3 regions of the Alicyclobacillus tolerans genome follow, and region 1 is predicted to be linked to each of the others. Evidence: riboswitches for the same ligand, from Rfam matches in the RefSeq annotation. Region 1 holds a riboswitch; each other region holds the start of a gene.
What was found. Region 1 has a riboswitch for cyclic di-GMP ahead of ACOJUR_RS15110 (hypothetical protein). Riboswitches for the same ligand answer to the same signal wherever they lie in the genome.

Region 2: linked by a shared signal. The riboswitch ahead of sinI (DNA-binding anti-repressor SinI) and the one ahead of ACOJUR_RS15110 (hypothetical protein) in region 1 are both predicted to bind cyclic di-GMP.
Region 3: linked by a shared signal. The riboswitch ahead of ACOJUR_RS08790 (EAL domain-containing protein) and the one ahead of ACOJUR_RS15110 (hypothetical protein) in region 1 are both predicted to bind cyclic di-GMP.

What each region holds. Positions count from the first base shown of each region.
Region 1 is NZ_JBMGNK010000002.1:2,970,949-2,978,528, forward strand. Features, by position in the region: gene ACOJUR_RS15090 (glycosyltransferase family 2 protein) at 1-547, opposite strand, end outside; gene ACOJUR_RS15095 (glycosyltransferase family 2 protein) at 548-1,555, opposite strand; gene ACOJUR_RS15100 (undecaprenyl-phosphate glucose phosphotransferase) at 1,539-2,999, opposite strand; gene pabB (aminodeoxychorismate synthase component I) at 3,146-4,996, shown strand; cyclic di-GMP riboswitch class I at 5,071-5,158, shown strand; gene ACOJUR_RS15110 (hypothetical protein) at 5,288-6,031, shown strand; gene ACOJUR_RS15115 (diguanylate cyclase) at 6,103-7,206, opposite strand; gene ACOJUR_RS15120 (tetratricopeptide repeat protein) at 7,434-7,580, opposite strand, start outside.
Region 2 is NZ_JBMGNK010000002.1:813,187-820,766, reverse strand. Features, by position in the region: gene ACOJUR_RS04155 (helix-turn-helix domain-containing protein) at 1-373, shown strand, start outside; cyclic di-GMP riboswitch class I at 1,369-1,465, shown strand; gene sinI (DNA-binding anti-repressor SinI) at 1,528-1,668, shown strand; gene ACOJUR_RS04145 (helix-turn-helix domain-containing protein) at 1,692-2,096, shown strand; gene ACOJUR_RS04140 (hypothetical protein) at 2,208-3,200, opposite strand; gene ACOJUR_RS04135 (hypothetical protein) at 3,248-4,360, opposite strand; gene ACOJUR_RS04130 (TasA family protein) at 4,628-5,773, opposite strand; gene ACOJUR_RS04125 (IS110 family RNA-guided transposase) at 6,200-7,486, opposite strand.
Region 3 is NZ_JBMGNK010000002.1:1,756,285-1,763,864, reverse strand. Features, by position in the region: gene ACOJUR_RS08810 (Ger(x)C family spore germination protein) at 1-926, shown strand, start outside; gene ACOJUR_RS08805 (GerAB/ArcD/ProY family transporter) at 950-2,032, shown strand; gene ACOJUR_RS08800 (class I SAM-dependent methyltransferase) at 2,297-3,784, opposite strand; gene ACOJUR_RS08795 (AbrB/MazE/SpoVT family DNA-binding domain-containing protein) at 3,993-4,256, shown strand; gene ACOJUR_RS08790 (EAL domain-containing protein) at 4,527-5,306, opposite strand; cyclic di-GMP riboswitch class I at 5,479-5,563, opposite strand; gene ACOJUR_RS08785 (3'-5' exonuclease) at 5,701-6,150, opposite strand; gene ACOJUR_RS08780 (hypothetical protein) at 6,332-7,090, shown strand; gene ACOJUR_RS08775 (hypothetical protein) at 7,172-7,333, opposite strand; gene ACOJUR_RS08770 (transposase) at 7,569-7,580, opposite strand, start outside.

The DNA.
Region 1 (7,580 bases):
CTCCACAAATACAACCTACTTCACAAGAAATATCATCTGGTAAATAGGTCAAATTGTAACTGGCAATCCATTTTGCTCGAGAAAATCTTTTAGCCATTCCTGAAAATTTCATTGCTGAATTCCATAATGTAGGAAGTGAACGCTTGCAGGCTAAATCAAGTTCACCATTTGGCATCCTTAATTGACAGCCAACTGCCCCTATATCTTGTCTGTTTTCAAGAACATGCAAGCATTTTTCAATAGCATCCTTTCCTACATAACAATCTGGGTTGAGTAATAACAAATACTCTCCCTCAGCATTCTCCGCCCCTCTGTTATTCGCATAAGCATAACCAAGATTTTTATCTAGTCTCATTGACTTTACACTATAGAAATTCTCTTGATACATATCCAATAATTTTTTTGTATACTCCCAATCTTCCATTCTTGATGCATTATCCACCAATATGATTTCCAATTGATCTGCCATGGAACAATCCGCCAAATGTTTTAAGCATGATTCTAATACTTTTGATGATTGATAAGTAACTAAGAGTACAGAGACCATTTAGCTGCTCACCTCCCGCCATTCTGAATTTTCCCGATAAAAAGCTTTCTTTTGTATGACAAATTGATATTGTTTAAATATTTTTTGTAATATCTGTGTGGCTAAACTTGGATGAACAATGAATATTCTCGTCAACCTAATGAACTCTACCATCATACAAAGGAATTTATAGAGTGGGTTCTCTGCATATGTCATCAATAGCGCAATTTGATTGGCAAACGAATGAATTATTGCTAGTTGAGAAGGCGGTGAATTCTTTTTCCATCCTCGATTATGGTAGGCAACAGCATCAGGAATATAGTAAAATTTCCATCCGCGAATTTGTGAACGCCAGCAAACATCAACATCTTCTTTGTAAATAAAAAAAGATTCATCAAAATAATTTCCATTCCACATTTGAATATCCATGAACATAGGTAAAAAGTAAATTGCAGCAGCACCGCAAACTCCCCAAACCTCATTTGAAAAACTGTTAGAAGGAGAATCTTTACAATTAGCGCCGCGATCGAAAACATGAAAAAATGGGCCTTTAACCAAGCCTGTGCTATCAACAATCTGGTTGTACGGATTTTCTTTACCCCTTAGCAATTTCCCCGTAAAACCACCTGCATCCGGAAAATCATGTATACGATACATGATCTTTTCAACATAATCAGGTAATAGTTCGACATCCGGATTGATGGTCATGACCCATTCTATATCAGATTCCAAAGCATTTTGGAAACCAAGATTATGCGCAGCAGAATATCCAATATTTCTCTGATTTTCAATGACTTCTATATCCGGAAAAAGAGCATGTATTTTGGAAACTGTTTGATCGGAAGAATTGTTATCTATGACTAATATTCTTATAAGTGGATATGTTTGATGAAGAATAGATAATAAGGTGCGTTCTATCCAATTTTCATGATTATAAGTTACCATTTGCACCTGTACGAAGGGTTGATTAGACGATGAATAGTCTGCCAATCCAGATTTTTCATCTTTCTTTTCAATACGCATTCTCATCCACAAACCCTCTCGTCAGCGTTTTCCAGACGATTTGAAAATCGAGGAGCAATGACCAATTTTCAATATAATCGATGTCAAACTTGATTCGCTCCGCTATGGAAGTATCGCCACGCCAACCATTGACTTGCGCCCAACCTGTAATACCCGGACGCACACGGTGTTTGACCATGTATTTAGGAACTTCCTCCTTGAACTTATCGACAAACTGAGGACGTTCTGGACGCGGGCCAATGACACTCATATCGCCAATCAAAACATTCCAAAATTGCGGCAACTCATCAAGACTGGTTTTTCGCAGCCACTTGCCAAGCGCTGTGCGCCTTGAATCGTTGGGAACCGTCCAACCCAAATCCGCTTCCAACTGAGTGACCGCCACTTCATGGTTGCCATCAACATTCTCAACAACCGATGAAACTGAGGGATTCACCACCATGGTACGAAACTTATACATGGTGAACAAGCGGCGGTTTTTGCCAACTCGCTCCTGTTTAAATAAGATAGGACCAGGAGAGGTCAGTTTGACCGCCAGTGCAATAGCCAAATAGAGCGGAGACAAGCCTACTAAAACAAGTACAGAAAATAAAATATCAAACACTCGCTTAAACATAGCGTTGAGAGCGTCATCCAGCGGCACATAGCGCGTATCAATCAACGGCATACCCGCGAATGTCTCAAAGCGTGGACGAGCAGGCAGAACATCGAAATAATCAGGGAGAATCAGCGACTGCACGCCATGCGCTTCACAAACACTCATGACATGCGGAAGATAAGACACATCCTGGCGGGAGAGCGAGATAAGAACGTGATCGACCAAATGCTCATGAAGCACATTACCTAGATTGTCTATTGAATCAAGAACTGGCAAGGCAGGTTTTTCACGAGTGATAAAACTTGCCCCCTGCGGTAAAACACATCCTAGTACATGATAGCCAAACCAGGGATGCGCATCCATAGCTTCAATAAACCGCGCTGTGGCAGGCGTATATCCTACGAGCAAAATAAATTTCTTGTTAAAACCGCGACTGCGCAGCAAACTGAGCGCACCGCGGACAGCTATTCTCTCCACAACAATGAGCGCCGCATAGACAACTGCAAATAAAATCAGAACGGCACGCGAAAATTGAGCCAAATGGAGAAAATAGAGCAAACTCATGAAAAACAACATGCCAAAAAACAGCGAACGAATGAGCGCCGCACCTTCTTGAAAAAAAGTGCGAGAACGAATTGGCTTATAAAGACCACCTATCCAGTTAGCCAGCCAGAAGAGCGGCAAACTGATTAAAATGGCCGGCAAAAAGCTAGCCAATGGTTCGTGTCCGCGGTAAGGAAGAAGTCCAGTATCAAATTTGATACGCCAAGCGACAAAAAACGACAAAATGACAATGCAGGCGTCTATGACCTGAAACATACGATTCCAGAAGACCTGGTAGGTTCGAAACAACGGTTTCCCTCCTGCGCCTTCAACCCTTTACCATGCTTGTTCTATCTCTTTACTCAGGTTATCCGAAATTTTAAGATTTGACAAAGTTTCACTGTGTACAGTATAGCGAAGTGATCAACTTTTTTGAAGGTGATTCTAACGTGTCAATGAAAGATTCTGTCAAACTGTGTTTTGACTTCTATGATGAAAACAATCAGCCTGAACAACTTTGCTTCTCACAACCGATCAAAATTTTTGCCGCACACCAGCTATCCGAAGTACGGCCTGTCCTCCAAAATGTTGAATCATGGAGTCGCTCGGGCTATTACGCAGCCGGTTTTCTGAGTTATGAAGCCGCCCCAGCTTTTGACGACGCTTATCAAGTCTGTGCGCAGCAAACAGAACTGCCACTAGCTTGGTTTGCCATTTTTGCAGACGTCCAGCATGGACATTCAGCTGCAAAATCTCCGCAAACCGCTTCCATAAATTTGCCCAATCAATGGACGCCGTCCAAGACGGAACAGCAATTTGCGGATGATCTCGATACTATAAGACGGTTGATTGAAGCCGGCGAAACCTATCAGATGAACTACACTTATCGGTTGCATACCATATTGAATGAAAATCCGCAGACTCTCTATGAATACTGGAAAGAACAGCAAAATTGCCCGTATGCAGCTTATTTAGAATTTCCCGGTTGGCGTCTGCTTTCTTTCTCACCCGAACTGTTTTTCCGTACCTCTGCATCTAGAGAAAGTTCTGAACGTATTCTTTTGACCAAACCGATGAAAGGAACCGCCGAGAAAGGTCGATGGCTGGAGGAAACCCTGTACAACAGAGATTGGTTGAAGCAATCCGAAAAAAATCGAGCGGAAAATTTAATGATTGTCGACTTGCTGCGCAACGATATGAGCCGGATTTGTAAAATCGGCAGCGTACATGTACCTGTGCTGTTTGAAATTGAAGAATATCCTACCGTTTGGCAAATGACCTCCACCATTTGTGGAAACTTGCAACCCAACGTCCGTTTGGAAGACATTTTTAGCGCCTTGTTCCCTTGCGGGTCGATTACTGGAGCGCCAAAAATTCAAACAATGCGGCGTATTACTGAATTGGAAGCTGAACCGCGCGGAGTTTACTGTGGAGCTATTGGCTATGTCAAACCAGGCGGAGATGCGTTATTCAACGTGGCCATTCGTACCGTGACATTGCATCAAGAGGGTAACACTTGGCAAGCTGAATACGGTGTTGGCGGAGGCATAACCATAGATTCTACACCAACCGAAGAGTGGCGTGAGACTCAGGCGAAAACAGCATTTCTCAGACAAAATCGTTCACCTTTTTACCATAAGGAATTTGCTTTACTAGAAACACTCTTACTGCAAGATGGACAGTTTGTGCTATTAGAGGAACATATGGAAAGATTGCGATCATCCGCAGCCTTTTTCCATTTCCCGTTGCCAGAAGAACGCATTCTTGCTGATTTGCATTCACTGAGCATCGCCAATTTTCATGAAGCAGCTTTGCGCGTACGTCTGACTGTGGATGCAAAAGGAGGATATGATATCAACTTTCAACCTACAGAACGTATGCACGGTAGAACCGATGCACTGCCAAACCCAGAAAGCACCAGGCAAAACCCTGTCTTAAAAATCATGCTTGCCCAAAACCCCGTGGACTCAACAAACTTGTTTCTCTATCACAAAACAACCTATCGAAACCTTTATCAAGTACACGTTTCAACCAATCCTAATGTACTTGATACTTTACTTTGGAATGAGCGTGGTGAAGTAACTGAATTCACGATTGGTAATTTAGTCGTATGGGATAAGGGTCGCTATTGGACACCCCATCGCCATTGTGGCCTTTTAGCAGGTACGCTGCGCCAACATCTTTTAAAACGAGGACTTGTAGAAGAAAGCGTGCTAACGTTGGACGACGTGTTGCATGCGGAGCATCTATGGTTTATCAATTCGGTTCGCGGATGGAGAAAGGTTGAAATATGCAAAAATATTTAATTATATTCTATTTTTTATAGACAAGCCCGAATAGAATGATTATGATAAAAACAAATTTAAGAATTAAATTTAACATGTGTCAAAGGCAAACCTGTGGAAATGCAGGGACGCAAAGCTAAAGGGGCTAAAGCGAGAGAATCGCCATGCTTGCCAGTTGCCACTCATGAATGATTACGTGGTTTAACTGGCAATCAGGTGTCCTCCAGCCTGTCTGCCAGTTTTTCTTTTCTTTCAAGCCAGATTCAATAGCTTACTGGCTTCATCCATCGAAGTAAAAGGGGTTGGGTAAACTTGATGAAGAAATGGTTCAGTCAATTACAGCCAGACAAAAAATCTCTCCTTACCGGTGCAGTCGTTGGTACGCTCTTTGGCTCGCTGCTTGCGGGAGGTGCTGTGTTTGCAGCTACCAGCAACTTTGTCCAGGCTCAGAAAGAAATCGCAAATTACGACGGCATCAAGGGCAGTGCTCTTGTTTATGGCGGCACAACTTATGCTGAACTTTATGCAGTACAGCAAGTGCTCCAAAAACAAGGTATTGTGAACCAGTGGAATGGCGACGTCAAAAACTTCTCTATGGATTCTCCATCACAGAGCCTACAACAACTTTCCAGTGAGAACAGCAACCTAGATCAACAGGTGGGAGATTTTAAAGATATTCTAAAAAGTATTGAGAAACTTCCGAGCAATGACCAGCAACAAGTATTGAATCAATTAAATGGATTGCTAAGCAGTACGAGTACGTCCACCAACACGAGCACATCGGATAACAGCACGAGTGATTTAAATGTTTGGGCCAAAGGATTGTTAAGAGCTGAACAAGAAACGGAAGGAAATCCGGGCTACGCAAACTCAGTTCTGCAAAACCTGATTCAACAATTTTCTCAAAAACATGGAGATCACGGCGACAGTCAAGATCATCAAAATGATGGACAAGACGGACAAAACAATTCACAACAGAATAACGGCAGTGATTCAGGAGACGGGTCAACCACAGGATCAGTATATGGCAATACAGGGGATAACTCCGGAGATTAAAGGGTAAGAATGGCATTTGACCGTGTACTGCTTTGATAAGCAATATCTCGCCAACAGAGAAACAAGCGGTTTCAACGTTTCAGCAACGATTCCAGCTTTGGCGAAACAAACCGGTACACGGTCAATTGTCCTTTACGCTCATGTTTGGATTGATGCATAGCTTCGTTTGCAGCCAAAATCAAGTCTTCCAGCGACTCCACTTGCACCGGATAACAGGCCGCCCCTACACTAACCGCGCCCTCAATGGTCTGCCCAGCGATGGTATATTGTCCACTCAACGCACGAACGAGACGTTGTCCTACCAGATTACACTCTTCCAGTCCGTGTATTCGGCAGAGCACAATAAATTCATCTCCACCGTGGCGCACAACCACATCTCTTTGGCGCACCGCTCCACGTAAACGTTCTGAAAATTGCACCAAAAACGCATCGCCTGCGTCATGACCATAACGATCATTGATAAATTTAAAATTATCGCAGTCAATATAAAAAAGTCCATATGTTGCGCGAGAATTACGAAGAAGTCGTAGGCACCGATCTAAGTATCGACGATTGTGGAGCTTAGTCAGCGGATCGCGATAGGCAGCCTTTTTCAGTTTCTTTTCATAGCGTTTACGCTCAGATATATCACGTATAGTTAGAAGAAAATAGCGATGCTCAGCAAGCCGCTGCGGAAGAGGGTCAACAACCACTTCGCCGCACCAGCCTTCAAAATCCATATCCATCACATGCCGCCCGCTGTTTTGCGTTACAGTGCGCATAAGTGGAATGAGTTGTTCGAGCACATGGATACTGTGCACATCATGCAAAGAACGTCCAGTAAGTCCCTGCCAGCCCCCAATACGCGCTTCCGCTGATGGGTTGCCAAAAATGTAAGTATACTCACCATCTGGCCCCTGGCGGACAACTGCCAACGGATCGGACATATGTTTGAGAATGTCGGAAAGCAAATCCAAGTGTTCGTACAGCGCTAATTGCGCAGCATCACTCGCGGCCATTTCCAGCCCTTCCTCTCCTAACCGCTCACTGGTTTCCATCGGTGAACGGCGACGATGAACAGCATCTTCACCAGAGAGAGCAGGATTTACTTCACGTCGAACCTTGGGTGGCCATTCCTTGGAGGCATGGGCATCCTCAGAATTCAACAAAGATTTGGCTTGTGGAATTTTGAGCACGTCCATTTCCCCTTTTCCCTCCGACAATCTCTCATCTATTTTTATAAATACTAGTCGTTGTATGGAATATCCACTAATGGAAAGACAAACTTTCTCCTATTGTACAGTTAGCTTATAGAATTCTCAATATCTTATGCACAAAAGGTTCATTCTATTTTTAGAATTAAAAAATCCCCCGCAAAACTAGAACACAGTCTTGCGGAGGATCGATCTATATAGAAAGCACATTACTTCAGGGAATTCAGATCTTTTTGCAAGTCTGAATAGTAAGCGTTGGATTTTGGCACTACTTTCAAAGCCTGTTGAAGAGTTTGCTTGGCTGCTTGTTTTTGGTTCAGTTGTATCTGTACGAGATATAAGTTAAGCCACGCAAC
Region 2 (7,580 bases), 2.2 Mb from region 1:
CTATGAGGAAGTTGGACTCATTTCTGCAGCAGCACGCACAAATGGAGGTCATCGACTTTACGATGAAAAAACGATAGACATGCTGCAGCAAATATTGCGTTTAAAAGAGCATCTCGGCATTTCACTGCAAGAGATTCAAGAAACATTGTCTGCTGAACAATCCTTGCAAGAATTAAAGAAGAATTTTCAAGAGCAAAATGAAAATATAGAAGAACAAAAACGGATCGTCCAAAATTTTATTCAAATACTAGAAGAGTTGATTGAAAAAATGAATCGAAAAGTAGAAAATGTTCAAGCAATGAAATTGCAATATCAAGAAAGAATGGTTCGAGCTAAAAACTTGTTAAAAGAAATAGACTGTTCAAAGGAATAATTCCCCCGTCCAATTGCATAAATACCACAAATACTAGACTCATTGGACTCATGGTCCATGAGTAAATTTATATTTCTTCCCCTAAATACTAGCTCATGAAACCCATTTTTATAATTAAATTATTTATAGTAATTATTGGTATTTTTATATAAAATCAATAGATAACTAGTAAATCTCTTATTTTGATAACAAAAGGAACTTATTCTAGGTACTTCGCCATTGGAGTTCTTTCACTTTCTGCTATTTCAGGAATACAGTTCTTTACGCCTGCCAAAATACAAGCTTTTAACGATTCTCTTGTTAATAAAACGATTACGTTCTCAAGTGATTGGCGGAAAAGCTTACAATCCTATTCAACATCAAAACTTGGAACCACATGCATGAAACAAAGTTTGGGATGGTATGCACTGGAAAACCTTTCATTCCACTTGGGATTATAAATATACTCAATCTACAAGTATTGCGCCCACTTATTAGCATTACGGATCAATTTTTTAATCTGCCTGCACAATCTTTCAATGAGACGCATATTCCGGACCAAGTTCAACCGTTTGAAGGGAGCTATTGTTAAAGAGATGAGCGCTGTCCGTCCATATATGAGCGGTGCAGCGCCTATTTTTTAATTCCTTGATTGATTTTCTGTTAGTTCTCATTCGTTCATCTCTCTCATGAATATTCCGTTCGTATCCCTTACCTCTACCCGCAAAGCATATTGGCTTTCTATATTTTCATATTTCAACTGTGTTAGCCTGTTTGTAACGCTCATCTCTGTTTAAACGTTTCTTTTCCTTTCTCGATCCCGTCGCTTTGCATTTCCCCGTTCACCGTTATGACGACAGGACATATGCTTACGGTGCTCGAAAGTATTGTAAACGGAAATAATGTTCCAAATGTTTCAATTCAATCTCTTTCGTTTCAAAATATAGATATGAGTCCAATCGGAACATTTTTAGATTGTCGAAGCACAATCTGTTTCGTATAATGAACGTATCCTAGTTCCTTGAGGGCAAACCTGTTGAAAGACAGGGACGCAAAACTGCGGGTCCTGGATGGAAAAATATAAAATTAAGCCAGGATGGCTGAGTTGCAAGGGTTCGGTAGGAAATCTTACCGAAATGGGGTAAAGGGAATTGCACAACATTCAGCCTAAAACAATGACAGACAAAGAGAACAAAAGGGATACTGAAAGCTTACAGGATTGGGAAGGTTTAATGGCAATGGCTCGAGACTTTGGTTTAACGAAAGAAGAAGTCAGACGCTTCCTCTCTTCCCGCACTATCCAAACGTTGTCTTGAAGGAATAATGTCAATAGTATGAAATGATTCACTTTTATTTAAAATTTACACATGGAGTGGGCGGGGAGACATCTGTGATTGGCAAACGCATACAAGCCTTACGAAAATCTCGTGGTTGGTCGCTCAATGAGTTGTCTGAGCGTTCTGGGGTAGCCAAGTCATACCTAAGTATGATTGAACGAGACAAACAACAAAACCCGTCCATTCAAGTTTTGGAAAAACTTTCTCATGTCTTTCAAATTCCCTTGGTGGAGTTATTACCTGTGGATGTGGTATCCACGGTGGATTCAGAAAATCCATACGGGCTTGATGAAGAATGGCTAGAAATTGCTAGAGAAGCAAAACTTTCCGGGATTGATATTGAAGAATTTAAACAATTTGTTGAATATCAAAGATGGAAAAAAATCCAGGATAAAAAGGATTCTTAATTTTTTATATAATCCGTATCAGTGGCATAAATCAAATGTTTAATCCTCATTTCTTGCGCAATGAGGATTTTTATTTGGAAATTCTCTATTTAGAAATGATTTTCAATATCCCTATCTCTCTTTTCGCAATCGACTCCCCAAGAAAAGCATTCCTATGCCAAGCAGAATAAAACTCAAAGCTTCGGCTAAAGTTTCCAATACAGGTACCCCAGTCACGGGAGATGTTGCTCCAATGACAGAAGATTGACCAGGAGATGAAATGGGAATGACATGAACTGTTTGTCCTTCTGAATGCCCGCCTGACGGGTGACTAGAAATGCCAGAAACTCCCCCTTGACTTCCGTTTCCAGAACCTGGTTCTCTAATCGGCGGTGCATTCCCTCCTGATGGATTGGGCTGCGTTACAGTAACAGGAGGATTTCCTCCATTGGGTAAATTGGGCTGAGGTGGTCTATTGGGCGTTGTCGGACCTGACGGATTAGAAGGTGTGCCCACGGGAATCGCTTGAACTTGCACTTGCATATAGCCTAAAGCCCCCTGATAATCATTATGAGCGCTTAAAGGCCATTGAAGCGTGTACTGAATGAGCAAGGATTGACCTTCCAATAAAGTAAAAGGTTTGGATTGTACTGTTTGAGAAAAAGGACCCTGTGTTTGAATGGTAGCTTCTTCATCCCCAACGACATAAGCCGTATCACTCATATGCGGTGGAAAATTATCATATTCAAACGCTTTTTGATATCCTGTTCCTGAATAGTCTTTGGAGATATAGGTGCTGGACAAAGTTGTGCCTGTATGACCATTATTTGAAAACAAAGGTCCCCATAGTTTTGTTGTAAAGACCACTTGCTCAGTAACATTTGTTTCGTTCATGATTTCTACAGAACCTGTGCGTGTATCCCCGGGCACTAAGTGATGAACATTAGAAAAAATATGACTTCCATCAGCATATTGTGTAAAAGCTAAACCACCAGAAAATGAAGACGTAAGAGACGGATCGGCCAAAGCAGTCATGCGAAATAATCCATCCGACAGCAATAAAATGCCCACTAACGTACTTCCTGCCACGGCTATGAATCGTTTAGGAAGACGCAATCGACTCATCTTGCACTCACTTCCTTTCAACTACAACCCTACTTTACGAAAACTCTCTAATTTGAAATTTGCGAAACATTCTCATGTTGCACTACATAAGCCCAAGTCATTAATGTGTTGCTAGACGTATTCGGTACAAATGGCGAGGAATTTTTGCAGCCAGACTCTCCAAGCGGGGAAGTATCCTGTACATAAAGTTGATAGACTACTACTGCAGTTTGTCCCGGAGCTAGAGGAAACCAGGTGGTATTCGAATATGCTGCACTTCCTGCAACGGAATCTACTGCATTAGGAAGTGATAGTGGAATGGATTGTTGTAACTGATTCCAATTGGTGTTTCCCAAAGAAAATATTTGAGAAAAAAGTAAAGAGCCTGAAGCCAAGACAGTACATGACGGATCATTTCCACCTGCTACAACTTCTTGTTTCAGCTTGCTAGCATTTAATTGAGAAAAAAGAGATTGGAAAAAAGATTGCCACGCAACTTCAGGGATATCCGCTACTGTATGGTATCCTTCCGACTGCAAAGAAGAAAAGAATTGTTGACAATAATTTTGCAGAATTTGTTGTTGTTCAGGGGACCATTGGCCGTTTGTCATATAGGCTAAACAACCTGTTAAATGAGACTGATTTTGAATCATTGTTGGCAATTGCAATAACCATTGCTGACAACGCGGCGCAAAAGAAGATATATCAAGATTAGCTAAGGATGTTTCCGTGCTACCAACCGTCCATTGCTGATTTTGTAAGTCTTCTATTAAGGATTGAACAAGATCCTTTTCATCGTTGGTAGATGGCAAAGTTAAAATTTTATAACTACCCGCCAATTCATGTGCCGCGTTAGGATTTCCACCTAAATATAAAGTAGCTGCTGAATCTAATCTAACCCATTCATTCACCGTACCCGTATTTGTAACCATATAAAGAATATCTCGATGAGGTTGAAAATGATTATTCAAAAATGCTGAATAATCTGTACTATCGTATGGTTCGATGAGTAATGAATGGTTTGTGTCTTGCTTTAATTCCACTTGCACAGTCCCCGTTCCAAAAGATACAGGGGATGATTGCGTCTGGTGTGTGAACAATGCATAGGTTCCACTTATGCCTATCGGAACCATTGCAGACATTGTAGATAAGCCAAGATAATATAGCCAACTTTTCTTCATGAAACAACACGCCCCCTACTACTGAACAGCCTTTTGATAAAATGCAGAATATAAATGGATTGACTAAAAATCTGTACGCCAAACGTGTGGAAGATTTTTTCAAATCTGCACTCTTTGCGTAATGAACTATGATTCTATGGATTCATTGCCAAAGACTGCAGACTTGTCAGTGCAATATCAGGGAGCCCTGCCGAAAGGGTCCACTTTCGGCAGGGAACTTTCAAATACAGAAGTGCACAAATGGCTCTAACAATAAATCGCAGGTGATTAGCTTCTGAAATTTATAGGTGGATTAGGTGATAATGTGGTAGAATCATTACCACTTGAGGATGATGATGGTACTCCTGGAGTACCTGTTCCGGATGTTGGTCCATTCCCACTTGGAGATGTCGGAACAGAACCACTTCCAGAAGTTGTACCAGCGCTTGACGTGTTTTGAGTAGGACTGGTAGGCGAAGTCAGAATTGGATTTTGGTCATCGTTATGGTTATTTTCCCACTGTGCAGCATTGAATACTACCTGTGCACTACCCCATGCGTCTTGATAGTCATTTCCTGCATGTATCGGCAATTGGCCCGTGTATTCAACCACCATATATTGTCCAGGTTGAAGGACTATACCCTGAACGTCCGACGACCCACTGAACGGCGTCTGCCCGTTCATAAACGTCCCCGTCTGTTGTGGATAATCCTGTCCTGTTGCCGGATTGTATCCTGCCTGGTTGTACGTATAAGTAATCGTGTTTGCAATGATGTCACTTGCAGGTGTCAATGTTTGGCCATTACTACCTGTCACAGTGAACGTGGGTGCCTGTGTGCTGCTGTTTGTCGCATTCATGGTAACAGTCGGTTGCTCATTATATATCTGGTAATTCAATGTATAACTGGCAGGATGATTATCGTTTTCATACTGCGAATTTTGACTGGTACCAGGATAATCTACCGATTCCCAATCCCCGCCCATCACCTGAGGACCATTCGAGAGTAAGCGCGGTTGCCAGAAATCAGCGTACGTCGACTGTGCTGTAGAAGCTACGGGTGAATCACTTGATGGCAATGAACCCTTGCTATATCCGTTGAGCGTTGTCACTTTCCCATTGTTGAGTCCATCATCCCAGAAGATTGGACCATGAGCCTGAGTATTGATGTCTACCACTTCATTCACACTACCTGTGTTTTGCACCACCACATAAGAACCCACATAATCTCCTGGTACCATGTTGTAAAAATCGATCGTGTGATTATTCGAGAAGGTTTGGAACCCTTGGCCTGTCGTGGCAATATCGACTACACCTGCACCAAAGGTTTGCGTATTCGACTGTGCTTGTGCTGTAAATAATGCGTACGATCCCGCTCCCATCATTGCCAACCCAGCTAATGATGTGGCTGCTGCTGCTCCTATTTTTGATTTCATGCTGAATTTCATCCTTTACCCCTCCCACTATAAATTAATGTTTTCTTCTATTTACTCTCTCATTCTCACGATTACGCACCTTGACAATTTGAGAGGGATTGCCAGAATGCTAGATGTGCCAATTTTCAAACGGATACTCCGTGGCAGGAACAGAGATTGGCGTTAATTTACCAATACATGGAACATAATGATGTTCGCACCTTTGGATGTCCACACGTTCCCTTGCGGTTTACCCTCCCATGTCACACTGGGTCTATGCCCTCACATTCCTTCGTTCTACCTCTCAAGGGGTGGATGCCGTTTCTTGCTCCTTTGCTGGGTCGTTGCCCTTATGGAATAGTTACTACGGCTTATCCGTGCTTTCGTTTGTCTTGGTCTTTCATCGTGTCTCACAAGCGAGTAAGTTGAAGTACGAGTTTGAATCAGTTAAGCAGCCATCTGTAGTTGGGACTTCCGAAGCGGTCCCAGTAAATCTTCAGAGTTGTACGGTACTTGCTTTGTCCCCAATGTGTGCAGGACACGAATGAGCTTTCCACACAGCGCAATGAGCGACTGTTTCTTCTTCAAGGGATTGCATGTTCGTGTCGTATAGTAATGGTGCAAAGCCTTGAACTCTGGATTCGTAGCTACCATCGGTAATATCGCTCGGAATAGAAGTGCCCTCAGCCGTGAGCGTCCACGTTTAGAGATGCCAGTTTTCCCTTTTCTCTTGCCAGAGCTGTTTTCTTTCAAATTGAGTCCAGCAAGCCGAATGATCTGCTGCCCATGGTCATATCCCTGAAGGTCACCGACTTCAGCCAGGAAGCCAGCAAGTGTCGTTACACCCATCCCTGGTACACTCAGCATCTCGTCAGTGCCTGGAATCTGGTTGAGCAGTTGCTCCACCTGAGCCATGATTTCGTCACGTTGCCGAGTGAACATGTCGTATTGCTCCAGTAGAGCCGTCAGTTCCAACCGAGCAGCCTTGAGTCCCTCTTTCAGACCAATGGACTTTTCAGCGGCTGTTACGAGCCGTTTTGCTCGCTTTATACCGACAGCCCGTTTCACACCGCCACTTTTCCACTGGTTCACAATCTCACTGGCGCCTAGTAAGACGAGGTCCTGTGGAAACGGAGACTCACGCAGTGTAATGAGAGATGCCTTGCCTTCCCAATCCTTGAACACCTGGGTGTATTCCGGAAAGAACCGGTCGAGCCAGTTCTGTATCCGCCGCTGCACCTGACCTAGATTCACCATAACCTTTTCCCTCAGGTTCATGAGGATTCGTAAATCCGCATAGACACCTGTTGGGAGTTTGGGCTCGGTGTACTTGCCGTCCTTCACGAGATTCGCAATGACCTTAGCATCCTTGTAGTCGTTCTTCGTCGGCGAGTTATCCTCCAACTCTTTGCTCTTGTTGACGTGATGCGGATTCACGAGCACGAATCGAACGTTCAAGTCTTGAATGAAGGCACCTAACGGGAACCAGTAGTGTCCGGTCGGCTCAACGCCAAAGACGACATCCGTCTTGCCGTGCAGCCGTTGCAACTCCGTCATCCACGTTACGAGTTTCGTCAGACCCTCATCGTCATTGCTAAAAACGCACTCTCTACCGAGCTCAATTCCACGAAAATCAATGGCTCTCGCTACATGCGTTTGCTTCGCAATGTCCGCTCCCACAATGATGGTAGCGTCGGTAATTTGTTGGATTCGTTGATTTTGCTTCTGTTGCATCTTATACTTCACGTTGAGCGTCCTCCTCAATTAGGGAATGAATGTCCTGCATTCGGAACCCAGCATACAGGAGGCGCTCTTTTTGTTTCAAACC
Region 3 (7,580 bases), 1.2 Mb from region 1:
TGAGGGACGGTATGACGGCTTTTGATATCGAACGAAACGTGATCCGTGAGACCAAGCATCGCCTCCTTTTTACTCATGCCAAAGCCGTCGTGATATCACAATCTATGGCTAAGCACGATTTAGACTGGTTTTTAGATATTTGGTATCGAGATCAGCAACCTCGTTCTCGCGCTTACGTGTTTGTCACCGATGATCCTGTCAAAGATATTTTGACGAACGCGACCTGGTTAGAACCTGAAGTATCTTTTCCATTATCCTTTGGCATGGAAAACATTCGCTTTGTATCAAATTATGTTACCGTTGATCTGATCCAATGTTTGAAAGCTCTCCATGAACCTCCGTATTGTAGCTTTTTGCCTATGCTCCATTTACATGCCAAGAAAAAGCCAATGACCGTGGAATACGAAGGAACTGCGCTCATTCAAAAAAACCATATGGTCGATGAACTCAATACTACGGAAACGCAAGGTCTCATATGGTTGCTCGGTCAAGAAAAAGGGGGGAGTTTGGAAATCGGAGAGTCGCATCAAAGAAGTGTCGTTGAAATCACTCGTGAAAAAGTGGAGAAACATTTTCAATTTTCTAATGGGCAGCTTCACGTAGAATATACCCTTCGATTGCGTGGAACATTGGCTGAAGATGGTGAAAAAGGAGACAGTTGGAATCCTCAACATCTTCATCAACTCGAAGAAAAGGCTAACCAAACGGTTCAACAAATTTGCCAGCAAACTCTGCAAAAATTGCAACAAAAAGACCAGACTGATGCACTGGGTGTTGGACTTATGGTCTATCGAAAACAACCTGGTGTGTGGCATAAATACGCATCTCATTGGAACGATGTGTTTCAAAAAGCAGATATTCATGTTCACCCCGTAGTAACCATTATGCATCCCGGGTTAATTCGTTGGCTCAAACTCCCCTATTAAATTCAGAAAGGAAGTATACCCTGTTGGCCATTCGACCGTTTGAGGCTACGTTATTATCTCTCATTACTCTTCCCGTCATGGGACATTTATTTATGGTGGCCCCCTTACTCCAGGCGGGCGGTCGTGACATTTGGATCAGTATCCTTTTGGGAAGTCTTCTTTTTTTAGGTTTAGCTCGATGGAGCGTACATATCGTCGTTTTGCGTCAAGGAAAATCTTTATGGGAATCCACAAACCATTTTCCCAAACCTTTACTCACCATTTTTAAAAGTTACTTTTTACTGTACAATGTCGCACTCGCTATCCTCTCATCTACCCTGTTTATTTCTTTTGTGAAAATTAATTTTTTATCGAATACGCCTACACTAATCTTGATCATCTTTTTAATGTTGATCGTTGCCTATAGTTTATCGAGGGGTCAACAAGCTATCTATTGGACAGGCACATTTTTAGCAGGATTGGCCATGCTGACGGGAATCTCTGTTTCTCTGATTGATCATCATTCGAAAGATTGGATGGAGTGGCTCCCTCTTCTCGAGCACGGATGGCATCCCGTTTGGATAGGCTTAGGGGTCTCTTGTTGTATGTGGACCGAATGTCTATCACTCCTTTTTCAATTACCCTATCAACATCCTTCAGAAAAATTATTGTATCGTTGGTGGGCTATCGGTATCATCCTGAATGCCATTATGATGATTATTCCTGCTATGGGAGTTATCTCAATCTATGGTTTAGAATGGGCTCAAACTTTTTTGTTTCCGACAGAAGAAACCCTCCGATCTATGGATCTCATTCTCATTGATCGATTTGACACGTATGGACTCGGACTTGCCGCCATGGGTACATTGATGCGGATAGCCATCTCTTTGGGATTTGCAATGGAAACTTTTTGGAATCCGGAAAAACACCAAACCTATATGCTCATCTTTTTCCTTCCTCTGCTTACGGTCACTACTTTTATTCTCAGTCGTTCTTTTACGGGCATCGAAGCCTGCCTGATAGGATATATCGGTAGTTCCGTCTTTCTCGTAATTCTGGTAGCTTTCTTCCTTTGTTTTCAACGGTATTCCCCACAGAATCAGGAAAAACACCAAAAAAGGCGATAGTTCTTCCTCCAATCAAGGGAATCCGCATTTCCCTTCAAATCTTCGACTTTTCAAGTACTATAGAACTTCTAGTCCCCTAAGGGCTCAGTTGTGGGAAATTTCTCCTCTTTGGCTTCATCCAACCTATGATCCCAGCAAATCCCCATGGCATAGTCTACCTGTTCAACGCGAATAAATCCGGTATGAAAAATACGTATATTTTTTTCGATTGAACAAAGATCCTGGCAGTAAATGCAGTAAAACGATTTCATCAGACACCATCCTTCAACAAGTGGATTTGATGACACGTGCTTGCAAAAACTGGCCCGGGTGATGTTGAATCATACCTTCCTCTCCGTATTTTTCTTGGATACGATATCCTCGCTCGGTAAGCTGTTGAATGAGATCTTGTTGAGCTTTCCAAGGCAAATTTCTCATGAACGGCTCAAAAAAGTTGCCAGCTTGAAACCAAAACCGAATGATTTGGTCAATCTCATAGGTCTTCCCCAGGATTTCAACAGGTTCCAAAGTGACCTCTTCGTAAGTACATTCCAATGTAGAGAGAATATTCCGAATAGTATCCTCCTTCGGCATACGATCCACTGAATCCTTCGACATTGATCGTGATTGTTGAAAGATGGGAGCTAACCACTCTTCTAAAAAGGGTTCGGTTTGTGGAAATTGGAGACCATATATGGTGGTCAACCACGCTCCTGGTTTACATACACGATGAATTTCTCGTAAAGCTTGAGGGATATCTGTAAAATGCAAAAAGAGAAAACCTACCGCTGCGTCAAAAGTATTACTTTCAAAGGGTAATTCCTCGGCTGTCGCCTGCAAGAATTTTACAGAAGCGCCCGAATAGGGCTTCTTCATCGCTCGATTCAGCATACCCAGCGAGGGGTCAATCGCCGTGATTTGCCCAAACAAACCTACTTTTTTGTAAAGTCCGGCATCCAAAGTGAGCATGCCTGTTCCACAGCCAAGCTCCAATACGTGCATATTCGGTTGCAAGCGAGCATTTTCCAAAAGTGCGGCACGTAATTCCTTCGCATTGGAAAGACGATTCATGATCTCATCATAATCTTCCATTTGACCAAAACCGGCAAACCGATTGAGTGCAGCACGCTTTTCAAGGAAACCGGTTTCCTGTAGAAAAGCTTGAAATTCCTTGAGATGGTCTTCTCCTTTTTTTGTTAAACGAATGGATAAACGATCCGATGAAGATACCCATTCTGCAACACCATAATCCAAGATGAGTTTACATTCTTCTTCCAACGGATAAGAAGCCCAGGGACGATGATATTGACCACTCACAAAATCTGTAACTAACATAGGCTGATAATATTGAATTGCCTGATAGTCATCATATGCATTAACAAGAAATGCAAGAGCAAACACCGTTTCAGGAGAATATCGCTTCATACTCGTTTCCAGTAATTTCGAAGCTACCAGTATCATGCTACCTTCGAGCCCGGACTGACCCAGACGTAAATGCGCATAAAAGGCAGCTGTGCTGGTGATCGCGTCAATCATCGCATTTGTGGCAACGACTTTCTGATAGTAGGGTTGAATGGCTGGACGGGCAAACCAGTGCTCAGGCCAATATTGTCGGACTAACCGCCGAGCCTCTTGATGAATTAACTGTTGATGATGCGAAGTCATTGTTGCAACGGAAACATGTGTGAGTGTTGGGCCGACCAAGACATGCTCCTGTAACAATTTTTTCATGATGGGAGCCAGTCTGGGCAATTCTTCAACAATTTCTTTCATACGAACCTTCCTTTTCTAGTGCGAATGCTGTCTCATTTTATCAATTTTATCATGTTCGAAAGAAAAAGGATTCCTATCCAAAGAAATGCGTATGTTGGAATAAAATCAATATTCGGAGCACAGAATAAATATAGAAACACATCCTTTCGATACCGTAGGGCTCACGCTTCACCGTGCGTGGGCCACTCCCATGAGAGGGGGAACCTGTGTGCAGGAAGACATACTGGATACAGGAATGACCAAGAGGGTCGATGAATTAGGAAGAATCGTCATTCCCCAAGAGTTACGAATGAGTTTAGGCATAGAGTGCGGAGATGAACTTGAATTTTTGTTAGATGAGGAGAATTTGATTCTTCAGAAATATGTACCGGGATGTGTTTTTTGTAAGAATACAGAAGATCTTCTATGGTTTCACGAGCAGCAAGTCTGTCGTCATTGTACGCAGCAATTACAGCAATATATGAAATACTAACTTGAATGAGCCACAGTCAAGAAAGCCCAGACTGTGGCGAATGACTTGTGTAGCCTCAGGCAACAGGTACAGTCTTACAGGTCGTCACGGCTGTAGGTACCAGCAAAAAGAACAATACAAAGATAATCAAAAATACAATAGCCCAGCGTGTCAGTCCATCGAGCATTTTTCAACCCTCCTTTAGCATTAAAACATGCTAAACGAGTCTTCATGGAACCGGACAAACACACGAATTTGAAAACGAATCCATCTAATTTACCTGGATTCGGTTCAGTTGACCTGCCCTCCAATCGAATAGGAAGTATTCAGAAAGGTTGAGGGAGTCATCATCGCCCAATCTTCCACAGCCATAGGTCGTGCCCAGTAGTATCCTTGACTTAAATCGATGCCCAGTTGTTGAGTGATTTGTACCTCCTCTATCTTTTCTACGCCCTCGGCAATCACTTTTTCTCCGGAATCCATGTAACACAATAGATGAGATAGTAACCGCTGTTTTCTATCTGAAAGATGAATGTTTTGAATGAGTGAACGATCTATTTTGATGAAATCGGGTTCCAATATCACCAAGGTAGACAAATTGGCATGTCCGACACCCATATCATCTAAAGCAATTCGAACGCCTAGAGAACGTAAGGGTCGTAACATCTCAAATAGGGTTTTCGGATCATAAGCTATGTATTCAATCATTTCAAAGATAAGTTGGCTGGGCGGGCAATGACTCTCTTGCAACAGATGTTCTAATTCCTCCAAATAGGCACGCTCCGTCAGACTATGGGGACTAACATTGACAAAAATCGGTTTAGATTGCCATTTTGCTGGCAACTCCAAACGTTTCTTCAAGCTCATTGATAAGGCTAGCCGGTCGATTTCAGTAGATAGTTGATATTCATAGGCAGCCTGAAACCATACATCCGGCGGTATCCCCTTCCCCTCGCATTGAGGGCGACTTAACGATTCATACGCAAAAAAGTGCTCTTTGCGATGATGAACGATAGGTTGAAACACCACATCTAGTTGTCCTCTTTGAATACTGGATAAGATACTTTGCAAAACGGAAGTGGGTATATTTGGTCGATTAGACAGTTTATACCCCCCCCCCCCCCCGAGGGATATTTTACCATTTTTGATGTGTGAATCTTGTACCATGTGTATCTTACCCACCCCTCTATCGTTTGAGGGCCACCCGTTTCCTACGGATGGCCCCCTCGTTCTTCTCGCCCTATGCGGCAACCCGGCGATCCTAGGCACATACCCTTAGACCCGTAGCTTTGCGTCCCAATGTTTCCATTGGTATGCTTTGATACGCATTTCTGAAATTTCTTCCTACCTTATCTTCCTACAAATTCCGACAATTTTCAACCTTTTGTCACAAAAGGAAGGTCATATACCTCAAATTCATTTCGAGTGCGAACGTACGATCGAGCGAGTACACAAGAACATCTTCTTACCAATCCGCTGCGCTATGTGCCATATCCGCGTCGAGTTCAAGACCAAGCCAATAACGCAGGTATGGATTGGTGTGTTTCTGTGCTTCTGGCCACAAATGACGAGCTAAACGGTAGGAACAGATCCACGGACGATGGGTTTCCGGCAAGAAAGACCGATCAAACTTGGCATTATGGACCACCCGTACAGCGTCCTGGATATGCGTCAGAATGGTTGGCCACACTTCTTCCCATGTGGGTTTGTCTTTGACTTGTCGATTGGTGATGTGATGCACTTCCGAAGCTTCCGGCGGTATCGTTTGTTGGGGATTGACAAGCGTCTGATAGAGTGGGCGAATGCCGTTTTTGCTCACCTCGACCAGTGAAATGTCCACAATCCGATGGATGGTTGGGTCTAGACCTGTCGTCTCTGTATCCAGCACCACAAAGCGTGTATCCTGTATACGCATGTAGGTTCACTTCCGTTTTTGGATATTGTAACCAAAATAGGACGTTGGAACAAGCCTGTAACCGACAGAACACGCTCTGCGGTCACGAAGATATACCGTGTGGATGGAAAAATGCTCCTGTCACAAAATGTGTAGCGGGTACGTCTATACAGGTGAACAATCGAAACTAGGGGTGGTTTTTGTGCAAAAACGAATCTGGGGACTGACGGCGTCTATGCTTGCATTGACGTGTTTGACGGTGACCGGGTGTGGAAGTCAAATCCAATCTCATTTCCAATCGACGACTTCAAATTCATCTGGTCAGAATAAGATAGCTACTCAATCTGGAAATACAACTTCATTAAAAACTAAGGCTCATTTAAAGAAATCGACATCTTTGCCTTCTAATGTAATGAATAGTAAATATTCTGATAACAACAATATGAATACTTTATCAGCAACAGAGCTAGCAAACTATGCTAACACTCATGGCCCCATGCCATTTAATAGTAAAAACATTCATCGTTCTGTACCTAATCAGAATCTATCTATATTTGGAAGCTATATTGTGACAAAAAATAATTCGAAATTTAATTCAAACAGTTTTAAAATGGTTGATTTTTGGAATGGAACTTTAAAAGAGCAAGTTTTTGCCTTAGAAATTGCCAAACAAACAGGCGGTTCTAAATATATAGTTGGTCTTGATTACGGGAAAAAAAGTGAAGCGTTTGTTTTTCCAAATCGCATTTGGATTACTAACTTTACAGGAGACTATGTTGTTTTTTATGTTCCTAGCCCAGCACAAGGCAATCCCGTATATGCATTAAATTTATACAATGGAACCTTACTGCCAAACCAAACTGTATCTTCTAATATGGTAAAAGAAATGTCAGGAATCAGAATGGGTGGATATAGTTTGGAGATAGCTGGTTTATCAAAAAGTTATCCTGTTTTTCAATAGCTTTTTTGTACAGCAAGAGGATCATATGATCCTCTTGCTGTACAAAAATTTAAGATGGTAACGAAATAGCTGCATCCAGATCTAATGAACCTCCACTATATTGCCAAATTTGCGCAACCACTCCACCAACTGATGGAGCATTCCAAGTAGGTAAACATCCACTTGCTGACCAATCAGCAACCCATAAGTGACTTGTATAACTATCAAGACCAGTCCAGCTATTGGTGATAGTATTCCAATCATATGGATCTGTGTAAATACCAGCTGGATAACCAGAGTTAATGAGTTCCTCAGAGCCGATGCCAAAATTGCTTTCGTGGTCTAACGGAGCAACGAGAAGTAAACTCTAATCGTCCAAAATTAGAGGAAACTCACTGTGATTCTGCTCCATGACTGTGGATATGTTCGTCATTGGCAAAATGGACGCACGAAAACTGTGGATAAGGTCTGCCAATCAAGGTTTTTGTGATGGCTGTTGTCATTGAGCCCG